DNA from 3 places in the Streptomyces sp. NPDC056231 genome. Region 3 is predicted to be linked to each of the others. Evidence: riboswitches for the same ligand, from Rfam matches in the RefSeq annotation. Region 3 holds a riboswitch; each other region holds the start of a gene.
The links. Region 3 has a riboswitch for cobalamin ahead of ACNPQM_RS12300 (ABC transporter substrate-binding protein). Riboswitches for the same ligand answer to the same signal wherever they lie in the genome.

Region 1 (3,265 bases), on a different contig from region 3:
TTTCCGCCGTGCGGTCCTGCTCCGTGCACGGCCTCGGATTGTGGGCGGGTGGTCTCGGGTTTCACCTGCGTTTGATCGGTCATGGCCGGTCGCCCTTCCGACGAGAAGGTGGATTCGAACGCTTTGGCCAGTTTACGTACCATTTGTCAACATTGCGCGAGTGATAGGGGTATGCGGGCGGATTCACGGGCGGATTCACGGGCGGGTCCGCCGCAGAGGGGATGGGTGGGATTCCGCGGTTCGTCACGGAGACGGCTCGCCCGCCCACCGTCTGTCCGCTGCGCTGGTGACCGCAGACGAAAGGTCGGCCCAACGATGCACCGGTGGCAGGGCCGTTGCGGTTCGCTGCGGTGTTCTTCGTCCAGTGGGACGGCTGCTGCGCCACACTCCGATCGTGGTCTTCCTGCCACAGGTGGCGAACCTCGGGGGCCTACACCATCCTGGGCTCCGCCTCCACGACCGCTTCGGTCGCACCGTTGACGAACTCGGACAGCCCGACCGGTCGTCGGGGATGCTGTGACCTGACGTCACCGGCAGGGCGGGCCGGTCCGGCGGTGGCGGGCGACGGGTTACGGGGCGTCGGTTCCGGTGTTCAAGGACCGGCCACAGCGCAGGTTCCAGCGGCCGGACCGGCCGCTGAGCTCTGTCAGTGTCAACGGGGCGACGTCCAACCGCCAGAACGCCTGCGGCGGAAGGCCCAGCGCATGCACGATCGCGGCGCGCACCACCGCGGGTTCGACCACAGCGATCAGGCGGCCGTCCCCGGCGCCGTCCCGATGCAACGAGTCCAGCCAGCCGCCCACTCGCGCACACAGGTCCAGTAGCGACTCGCCGCCGTGCGGTGCCGCCGAAGGGTCGGACAGCCAGGCCGACACCGCCTCCGGCTCGGCCTCGCTCACCTCCGCCAGCCGCTGCCCGCTCCAGCGCCCCAAGTTCCAGCCGTGGAGGACCGGTTCGGGCTCGGAGTGCAGCCCCAACGCCTCGGAGGTCCCGGCGCACCGTTCGTCCGCTCCGCACACCCGGCGATCGGCTGGAGGCACCGCGGCAGCGGCCGCACGCGCCCGCCGGACACCGGACGCGTCGAGCGGGGCGTCGCCGTCGAAACGGGCTTCACGCAACGCCGCATTGAGCGCCGGTGAGATCAACATCACGTGCACCGTCAACACCGGTGTCAACTCCCTGAACTGTGGCCTTTCGGGTAAGCACACCATGGCATCCGGGCCTCCCGGCCCCGCAGTCGGCGCCATGGCGGCGCGTGCCCGCAGGCGGTATGGTCGCGACGAACATGACGACGGTGTGACGGAAGTCCGGTGAGAATCCGGCACGGTCGCGCCACTGTGAACCCGTACTCCTGCGGGAAGTCAGACCCGGCACCGTCGTCTCAGGCACCACGATCGGGACGCGTGTTCCCTCAGGAGGTTCTGCCATGGCACAGACTGCTGCCCCCGCAACCGTCGCCACCCCCGCCATCACCCCCATCTCACTGAAGGCCATTGCCCCGTGGGCGGTCTTCTTCGGCATTCTCATGCTCGTTCTGCTGTACTTCGTCGGCGCAGAGCAGGGTGCCACCGCCGTCATCTCCGGCGAAGGTGTCCACGAGTGGGTCCACGACGGCCGTCACCTGCTCGGTTTCCCCTGCCACTGACGCGCTGCACACCTCAGGGGAACCGTTCATGAACTCCATATCTGTCAGAGCGCTGCTCGTCCGCGGCATGCTGGCCGGACTTGCCGCGGGCGCGCTCGCTCTTGCCGTCGCCTACTTCCTCGGCGAATCCCGGGTGGACGCGTCGATCGCGCTCGAAGAGGCTCACAGTCACGAGCACGGCGGTGAGGAACTCGTCAGCCGTACCATGCAGTCCACCGCGGGTCTCGCCACCGGTGTCCTGGTCTTCGGCGTGGCGATCGGCGGCATCGCCGCGCTGGTCTTCTGCTACGCACTCGGCCGCATCGGCAGGTTCGGCCCGAGAGCCACGGCCGCATTGATCGCGTTCGGCGCCCTGCTGACCGTGTACGTCGTGCCGTTCCTCAAATACCCGGCCAATCCGCCGGCTGTCGGAAATCCCGACACGATCGGCCAACGCACCACCTTGTTCTTCCTGATGGTCGCCCTCAGCGTGCTGTTGGCCGTCGCTGCCGTCATCTTGGGCAAGCGGCTGGCTCCCCGCCTGGGCAACTGGAACGCGTCCATCGCCGCGTCCGCCGCCTATGTGCTCGTCATCGGGCTGGCCTACGCCTTCCTGCCCTCGTTCAACGAGGTCGGCAAGGACTTCCCGGCCAGTCTGCTGTGGGAGTTCCGCCTTGCCACCCTCGCCGTTCAGGCCACGCTGTGGACCACTTTCGGTCTGGTCTTCGGCTATCTGACCGAGCGGCTGCTGGCGCCCAAGGCCGGCGCAGTGACGGCCGGGGACGGTCCCACGTCCCACGCGGCCGCCGCTGCGAGCTGAGGCGCCGGCCGACTCGTCGGCCGTATGACGGCAGAACCCACCGGGATGCCCCGGTGGGTTCTGCCGTCTATGCGGCGTCCGTCGCGTCGGTCGCTTCAGTCACGTACGTCGGATGCGTTGTGTCCGACGCCTCCGATGGCTCCGGCGTGTCCGACCAGTCGATCAAGAAGTGCTTCAGCCGGTCGTCCGCCCTGACGAAGCGCATTCCTGCTGCCATCATGACGTGGTGGGACGCGATGTTGTCGAGGTCGGCATCGCCGATCACGGCGGCGACACCCTCGCCGCGGGCGAACTCCAGCAGTGCCCGCAGCGCCTCGGAGGCGTACCCCTTGCCGCGCGCCGCAGGGGTCAGGCCGTAGCCGATTGTCACCTGCCCCTCCGCGTCCGGAACGCCGTGAAAGCCCACTCCGCCTATGGTGTGTCCGTCCTGACGGAGGCGGATCTCGTAGGCGCCGAACGGCTGGGGATTGCCGGTGTCGGCGCAGTGCTCCAGGAAATGCCGGGCCCCGGCCGCGTCGCCGTCGCCGGGGTACTCCGGTGCCCATAGGGCACCCGGCCCCGGACGGCGGGCCACGATGTTCTCCGCCTCGGCGGGACTCAGCGGGTGGAGTACGAGTCGAGGTGTCAGAAGATCTCTCATGACTCGTCGGACTATCACGGCGGCGAGGTTCGGCGCACCGGAATTATCGGAGTTTTTGCTGTCGGAAGGAGTGGGCGGCCGGGTCGGCATGCGCACGCCGACCCGGCCCACCGCCTGAGGCGGCGTGAGGAGGGCGGGGCTTCTCCGCCGGACAGCGTCCGTCCCGAAGCCCCGCCGGCTC
Region 2 (3,265 bases), on a different contig from region 3:
CAGCGCGACGGCCACCCGTCCGCCGAACGCATTCCCCGCACGATTTCCCGCTCGGTTCACGGCTGCTGGGGCTTCCGGCGGCTGCTGATCAGGAAGCCGATACCCGCACCGGCGGCGAGGCCGATACCGACCAGCCACCACACTCCGAGACCGGCGTCGTCGCTGGTGCCGGCCTCGGCCGAGAAGTCGTCCGGGGTCTCACTGGGCGTGATGACGGCGGCGGGCGCGGGTCCGCTCGCGTTCAGTTCCCGGATCAGGTCGACGCCGCCGAAGTCGTGGGCGTCGGCGCCGGTCGCGTGCGCGGCCAGGACCAGCTGGGCGTAGGCGGCGGGGCCGCCCTCCTCGGCCCAGCTCCTGGAGTTCTTCTGCAGCCAGCCGACCGCGCCGGCCGCCTTGTTCTTGTGGCCGGCCGAGGCCAGGGCGACGACCGCGTCCGCGGTGTTGCCGACGTCGGGCTGCGGGGTGGTGTCGTCGGCGCCCGGCATCGGCGGCAGGTTCAGGTGGTTGCCGTTCTTCGCGAGGGCGTCCGCGAGGTAGAAGGCGCCGTTCCGGGCGGCCTGCTCCGGCTTGACGACGTCGCCCTTCCGGCAGGCCGGCGGCTTGCCTGCGACCGCGGCGTTGTCTCCGGCGGCCATCCCCTTGCCCATCGAGCCGAGCACGGCGGCCGCGGTGGCGTCCGCGTTCGCGGCGAGCTTCCCGCCCTTGTCGGGCTGGTAGGCGAACGCGCCGCCGTCCGGGCCGCCGCACGGGATCGCGAGAGCGAGCAGCGCGTCGTACGGGGTTTTGCCGCCAGGATTCGTCATGTCGCCGATCCGCTGGCCCTGCCGGGCCAGCGCGCCGATCACGATCGAGGTGGAGTTGGCGTCGCTGGGGGAGCCCGGGTTGTAGCCCCAGCCGCCGTCCTCGTTCTGGATGGACTTCAGCCAGCGGACGCCGTTGTTGACGATGTCGCCGTGCCCGCCGACCTCCGCCAGCGCCTGCACCGCGGCGGCGGTCGCATTGGTGTCCAGCGTGGTCTTGGCGTCGCACGCCTTGGAGACATCGGCGCGGTACGAGGCGTAGGCGCCGTTCGCGCACTGCTGGGCGATCAGCCAGTCCACCGACTTCGTCGCGGGCACGACCCCCTCGACGCGCTGGGCGAGGAACGCCAGCGACTGCCGCCAGACCCCGTCGTACGTCGGGTCCTTGGTGCCGTACAGCCCGGAGGGCAGCGCGACGGACGGGGTGGGGGAGGGAGACGGCGCCGCGACCGCGGCCGGGGCAGCGGCCGCACAGAGCACGGTGGCGATGGCGGCGAGCGCTGCTGCGCTGCGGCGTACGGTCATGGCGGGCTGGGCCTCTCCTGTGGGGAACCGGGCACAGGCACACACAGGCACCAGGCTCCGGCCCCGTATTCCTCGACGGTGCCGGTCACCGGGGTTCCGGTGACGCGAGCCGGTCACGACCGCGGACAGGGCAGCCCGACTCACCGCTGTGTCGGCGGCTCACGGTTGCGTGGTCAGTGCCGGATTTGCACCGGCTTCCCCCTGAACGGGCATGATGACGACTCGCACACTCTACCGGGACGTAGCACGCTCACCTCGGGCGGAGGGCTGCCTCACACCGCGACGTACGTCACCGGCCCGCTGCCGGGCACCGCCTCCGCGCGCCCCAGCTTCACCAGCCGGCGCACATGGGCCTCCGCCTCGGAGACGGCGATGTTCCGCGAGCCGTACGGGATCTGTTCCCAGGGCCGGTTCCACTCCATCCGCTCGGCCAGTTGCCACGGCGTCAACGGGGTGGCGAGCAGAGCGAGCAGTCCGGTCAGCCGCTCCTCGTGATGGTCGAGGAGTTCCCGTACGCGTCCCGCCGCGTCCGTGAACGCGTGCTGGTGGGCGGGCAGCACCTCGGCGACCCCGAGCCGGCCGATGCGCTCCAGTGAGTCCAGGTAGTCGCCCAGGGGGTCGGTGACCGCCGCGTCGTCCGGGTCCTCGTACAGCCCGATGTGGGGGCTGATCCCGGGCAGCAGATGGTCGCCGGAGAAGAGGCGGCCGCGGCCGGGCAGATCGGCCGGATGGTCCTCCTCCAGGTGCAGGCAGACATGGCCGGGGGTGTGGCCCGGCGTCCAGATCGCCCGGAGCCGCCGGCCCGCGAGGTCGAGCAGCTCGCCGGGGACGATCTCCCGGTCCGGAAGGGCGGCGCGCAGTCCGGGTAGCGTGCGCATCCGGCCGCCGCCCGTGCGGGCGGCGCGCAGCGGGGCGAGGTGCTCCTCGGGTGCGCCGGCCGCGGCGAGCTTCGCCGCCAGGTAGGTCAGCCAGGTGCCCGGTTCGGACTCACGGGTACGGCGCACGATCGCCGTGTCCGCGGCATGCATCGCGATCCACGCCCCCGACGCCTCGCGGACCTGTCCGGAGAGTCCGTGGTGGTCGGGATGGTGGTGGGTGATGACCACGCCGTGGATGCCGGCGATGTCCACACCCGCGGCGGCGACTCCGGCGACCAGGGTGTCCCAGGCGTCGGGGTCGTCCCAGCCGGTGTCGACGAGGACCGGCCCGCGATCGGTGTCGAGGACGTGCACCAGGGTGTGGCCGAGCGGGTTGTCCGGGATCGGGACCTTGATGGACCACACGCCGCCACCGTGCTCGGTCACCTGTGTCATGGGGCTTCCCCTCTCCCGTCCCCGCCCGCGGCTGTGTTGCGCCACGCCCACTGTAACGAGAACTCGTTCCATTAGTAGCCCAGGACGGCTATCGGTTTCGGGTCAACGGGTCAGCGAGGGAACGTAGTTCCCCCGGTCACCGCGGATCGAAGGGGAAGATGTGGTGGATGTCCGATGCGTGGACTCCTGGAACTGGAACTGATATCAGTTCTGACACGGAGTCAGGTGTGAAGTCAGGTGCGGAGTCGGTACGTGCCGGGTCGCGGGAGGCAGCAGCCATGACCGAGCTTGTGGAACACGGAAAACTGTTCATCGGCGGGGAGTTGGTCGATCCGCTCGGCCGGGACGTCATCGAGGTGATATCGCCCCACACCGAGCAGGTCATCGGCCGGGTGCCGCACGCCTGCGAAGCGGATGTGGACCGGGCCGTCACCGCTGCCCGCCGGGCCTTCGACGAAGGGCCCTGGCCGCGCGCGTCCCTGGACGAGCGGATCGAGGTGGTCACGCGGATCAAGGACGCGTTCGCCGTGCGGTACGAGGAGATCGCCCGCGTCATCAGCTCCGAGAACGGAACTCCGTACAGCTCCAGCGTGATGGTGCAGTCGCTCGCCGCGATGATGGTGTGGG
Region 3 (3,265 bases):
ACGGCACCGAGCGTCTGACCGCCGCGATCGATCTCGCGATCCAGGCCCTGGGGCCCGCACCGGCGGAACCTGCCTGATGAGGGGCACCGGGAGGTGTTAGCACTGAGAGGCGTCCTGCTTGGCGGCCTTCGCTCGGTCACCTTCCGGCATCGCGGCCCTCACCAGCTCCGCGGAGCGGATGGTGCGGGTGCCCCGCGAGACCCTCAGCCGCACCTGGGCGCCGGTCGCGATGCCCTGCGAGGCCGCGGGCAGCGCCCAGGCGGTGGTCACGTCCGTGTTCCCCTCGTCGAGGGCCAGGAACCGGGCCACCTCCTTGCCCTTGCGCGACTCCATCCGCAGCACCTCACCGGTGATCGTGTCGGGCTCCCGCCGCTCCAAGCAGGCGAGTGCCAGGAAGTACGTCGCCAGCACGCCGAAGGCCGCGATCGCCGCCAACTCGCCGAGCAGGGGCCCCTCGTGGGCCGCCGCATCGCTGAACCAGCCGTGGCTGCCGCTCGCGAAGTTGCCGGGCATCATCGCCAGGAACGCCACGAGCAGTGTCCAGCGGCTGAACTTGCCGGCCACCACAAGGCCGAGCAGCGCGCTGCCCACCCAGCCGGCGCTCAGCACCAGTCCCGGCCGGCGCAGCGAGCCGCCGCTGTGCGCGTCGACTGCGACCGCCCAGTCGGGCTGCCGCAGCATCGCGAAGGCGCAGAGGCCCACCGCGACCACGCCCGCCGCGGCCGCCAACTGCAGCAGCCGGATCGTCGAGCCGCCGAAGCCGGGGCGCAGCCGCGGGTAGCGGATCCGCACCGGGCGCCAGGTCCCTCCGTATGAGGACCAGACGCGTCGCCGGTCTCCGGAGTCGAAGCCAAGGAGCCGGCCGGTCAAGCTGGTGACGCCGAGCGCGGTCCCGTACGCGAGATAGCGGTCCCATACCGTCACGGATGCAGGCGGCAGCTGGGCGAAGTCCTCGTGCGCCGTCAGCCAGGCTCGCAGTCCGGCCCAATGCCCAAAACCGGCCGGGCCTGGACGAACTTTCCGTGGCGAACCGCATCTGTCCCACGTCCAGTTGGTGAGGAAAGAGACCCGCGAGAGCGTTCGAGCCTGCGGTTCCGAGCGTAACCGTCCGCATTACCGGTCGTCGTCGCGGACATCGGCGTCCAGGGCCGGCCATGGTCGGTAGTGCAAGGGTCAGGCCCTGCCGGAATACACGGTCTGACAGAATGGGCTTCGAAACTCAGGCGACGTGCGTCAGGAAACCGGTGTGAATCCGGTACGGTCCCGCCACTGTGACCGGGCTGCAGCAGCCCGGAAGCCAGATACTGGCCGCGCCGCCTTCTCGTACGACCCAGGGGACGAGGACATCCCCCGGAAAGGCTCGGCCATGCCCCGGATCCGCCGTGTACCACTCGCACTCATACCGCTGCTCCTCCTGCCGCTCACCGGCTGCGGCTCCGGAACGGGCGGCGAGAGCAAGGCAGAAGCCGCACCGGCCGCCGACGGTTTCCCCTACACGGTCACCAACTGCGGTACGAGGACGACCTTCGACGCCCCGCCGAAGCGGGCTGTCACCATGAACCAGCACGTCACCGAGGTCATGCTGGCCCTCGGGCTTCAGGACCGGCTGGCCGGGACGGCCTACCTGGACGACAGCATCCTGCCGAAGTACCGGTCCGCGTACGCCGGAACCAAGGTGCTCGCGAAGGAGTACCCCTCCAAGGAGGTGCTGCTCGGCGCCAACCCCGACTTCGTCTACGGCGGGTACAGCAGCGCCTTCGACAAGGCCAAGGGCCGGGACCGGGCGGGGCTCCAGAAGGACGGCATCAACACCCGGCTGAACATCGAGAACTGCGCCAAGGGCAAGGTCGGTATCGATCAGCTCGCCACCGAGATCACCCAAGTCGCCCGGGTCTTCGGCGTACCGGAGCGCGGCAAGAATCTGCTTGCCGAGGAGCGGCAGAAGATCGCGACGGTCGAGGCAGAGCTCAAGGGCTCCTCGCGTCCCTCGGTGTTCGTGTACGACTCCGGCGACAGCTCCGCGTTCACCGCGGGCGGTAAGGGCATCGGCAACGAGATCGTCCGGCTCGCCGGGGGCAGGAACGTCTTCGCGGACCTCGACGCCACCTTCGGCGACGTGTCCTGGGAGCAGGTCATCAAGCGCAAGCCCGAGGTGGTCGTGATCTACGACTACGGAGGCACCACGGTGGCGGCCAAGAAGAAGCGGCTGCTGAACGATCCGGCGCTCGCGGACGTGCCGGCGATCAAGAATAAGAAGTTCGCGGTACTCCCGCTGTCCTCGGCCGTGCTCGGTGTCCGGGTCGCCGACGCCGTGCAGGGCCTGGCCGGGCAGCTGCACCCCGGCACTCCGTGAGCGCGGAGTCCGCCCGCCCCGGTCCGAAGTCCGTCCTCCGCTCGACCCCCGTCGTGATCGGCGTTCTCACGGTGCTGCTGCTCGCGGCGGCGGTGGCCGGTCTGGCGCTCGGCCCGGTACGGATTCCGCCGGGCGAGGTACTGAGTACGGTCCTGGGTGGTGAACGCACCGGTGCGTACCCGACGATCGTGTGGGAGGTGCGACTGCCCAGGGTGCTGCTCGGGGCCGTCGTCGGCGCCGGGCTGGCCCTGTCGGGCACGGTGCTCCAGGCGCTGGTGCGTAACCCGTTGGCCGATCCGTTTCTGCTGGGCGCCTCGTCCGGGGCATCAGCGGGCGCTGCCGTGGTCGTCGTGATGGGGGTCGGCGCCGGGGCGGCCACCGACGTGGCCCTGCCCATTGCCGCGTTCGCCGGGTCCATGGCCGCGCTGGTCGCCGTCTACGCGATGGCCCGGCGCGGCGGCACCATGACAACGGGCCGGCTGATCCTGGCCGGGGTGGCGATCCAGTACGTGCTGTCCGCGTTCACCAGCCTGATCCTGGTGCTGTCCTCCCGGGCCGAGCATGTGCGGGCGATCCTGTTCTGGACGCTGGGCGGCCTGGGTGGCGCCCGTTGGGACCAACTGGCGCTGCCCGCCGCAGTATTGGGCGTCGGGGCCGTACTCCTGATCAGTCTGGCCCGTCCGCTGGATCTGCTGCTTACTGGGGAGGAAGGGGCCCGCAGCCTCGGCCTGGACCCCGGACGCTTCCGGGGCGGCGTCTTCGTGCTGGTGTCACTGATCATCGGCGTGCTGGTCGCCTACAGCGGGGCGATCGGCTTCATCGGCCTGATGATTCCGCACGCCGCCAGGATGATCGTCGGCGCGTCCCACCGCAGACTCCTGCCGGTGACCGCGCTCGGCGGGGCCGTCTTCC

Region 1: another riboswitch for cobalamin. It lies ahead of ACNPQM_RS22350 (CbtB domain-containing protein); the one in region 3 lies ahead of ACNPQM_RS12300 (ABC transporter substrate-binding protein).
Region 2: another riboswitch for cobalamin. It lies ahead of ACNPQM_RS00720 (prenyltransferase/squalene oxidase repeat-containing protein); the one in region 3 lies ahead of ACNPQM_RS12300 (ABC transporter substrate-binding protein).

The regions. Positions count from the first base shown of each region.
Region 1 covers NZ_JBLVKW010000029.1:33,461-36,725, forward strand. The annotation lists gene ACNPQM_RS22340 (Asp23/Gls24 family envelope stress response protein) at 1-83, opposite strand, end outside; gene ACNPQM_RS22345 (histidine phosphatase family protein) at 570-1,148, opposite strand; adenosylcobalamin (AdoCbl) riboswitch at 1,275-1,423, shown strand; gene ACNPQM_RS22350 (CbtB domain-containing protein) at 1,427-1,645, shown strand; gene ACNPQM_RS22355 (CbtA family protein) at 1,674-2,444, shown strand; gene ACNPQM_RS22360 (GNAT family N-acetyltransferase) at 2,512-3,084, opposite strand; gene ACNPQM_RS22365 (tetratricopeptide repeat protein) at 3,264-3,265, opposite strand, start outside.
Region 2 covers NZ_JBLVKW010000001.1:157,879-161,143, reverse strand. The annotation lists gene ACNPQM_RS00725 (SCO2322 family protein) at 1-15, opposite strand, end outside; gene ACNPQM_RS00720 (prenyltransferase/squalene oxidase repeat-containing protein) at 57-1,325, opposite strand; cobalamin riboswitch at 1,432-1,566, opposite strand; gene ACNPQM_RS00715 (MBL fold metallo-hydrolase) at 1,598-2,638, opposite strand; gene ACNPQM_RS00710 (aldehyde dehydrogenase) at 2,917-3,265, shown strand, end outside.
Region 3 covers NZ_JBLVKW010000011.1:105,332-108,596, forward strand. The annotation lists gene ACNPQM_RS12290 (ISAs1 family transposase) at 1-100, shown strand, start outside; gene ACNPQM_RS12295 (hypothetical protein) at 97-924, opposite strand; cobalamin riboswitch at 1,205-1,328, shown strand; gene ACNPQM_RS12300 (ABC transporter substrate-binding protein) at 1,367-2,353, shown strand; gene ACNPQM_RS12305 (FecCD family ABC transporter permease) at 2,350-3,265, shown strand, end outside.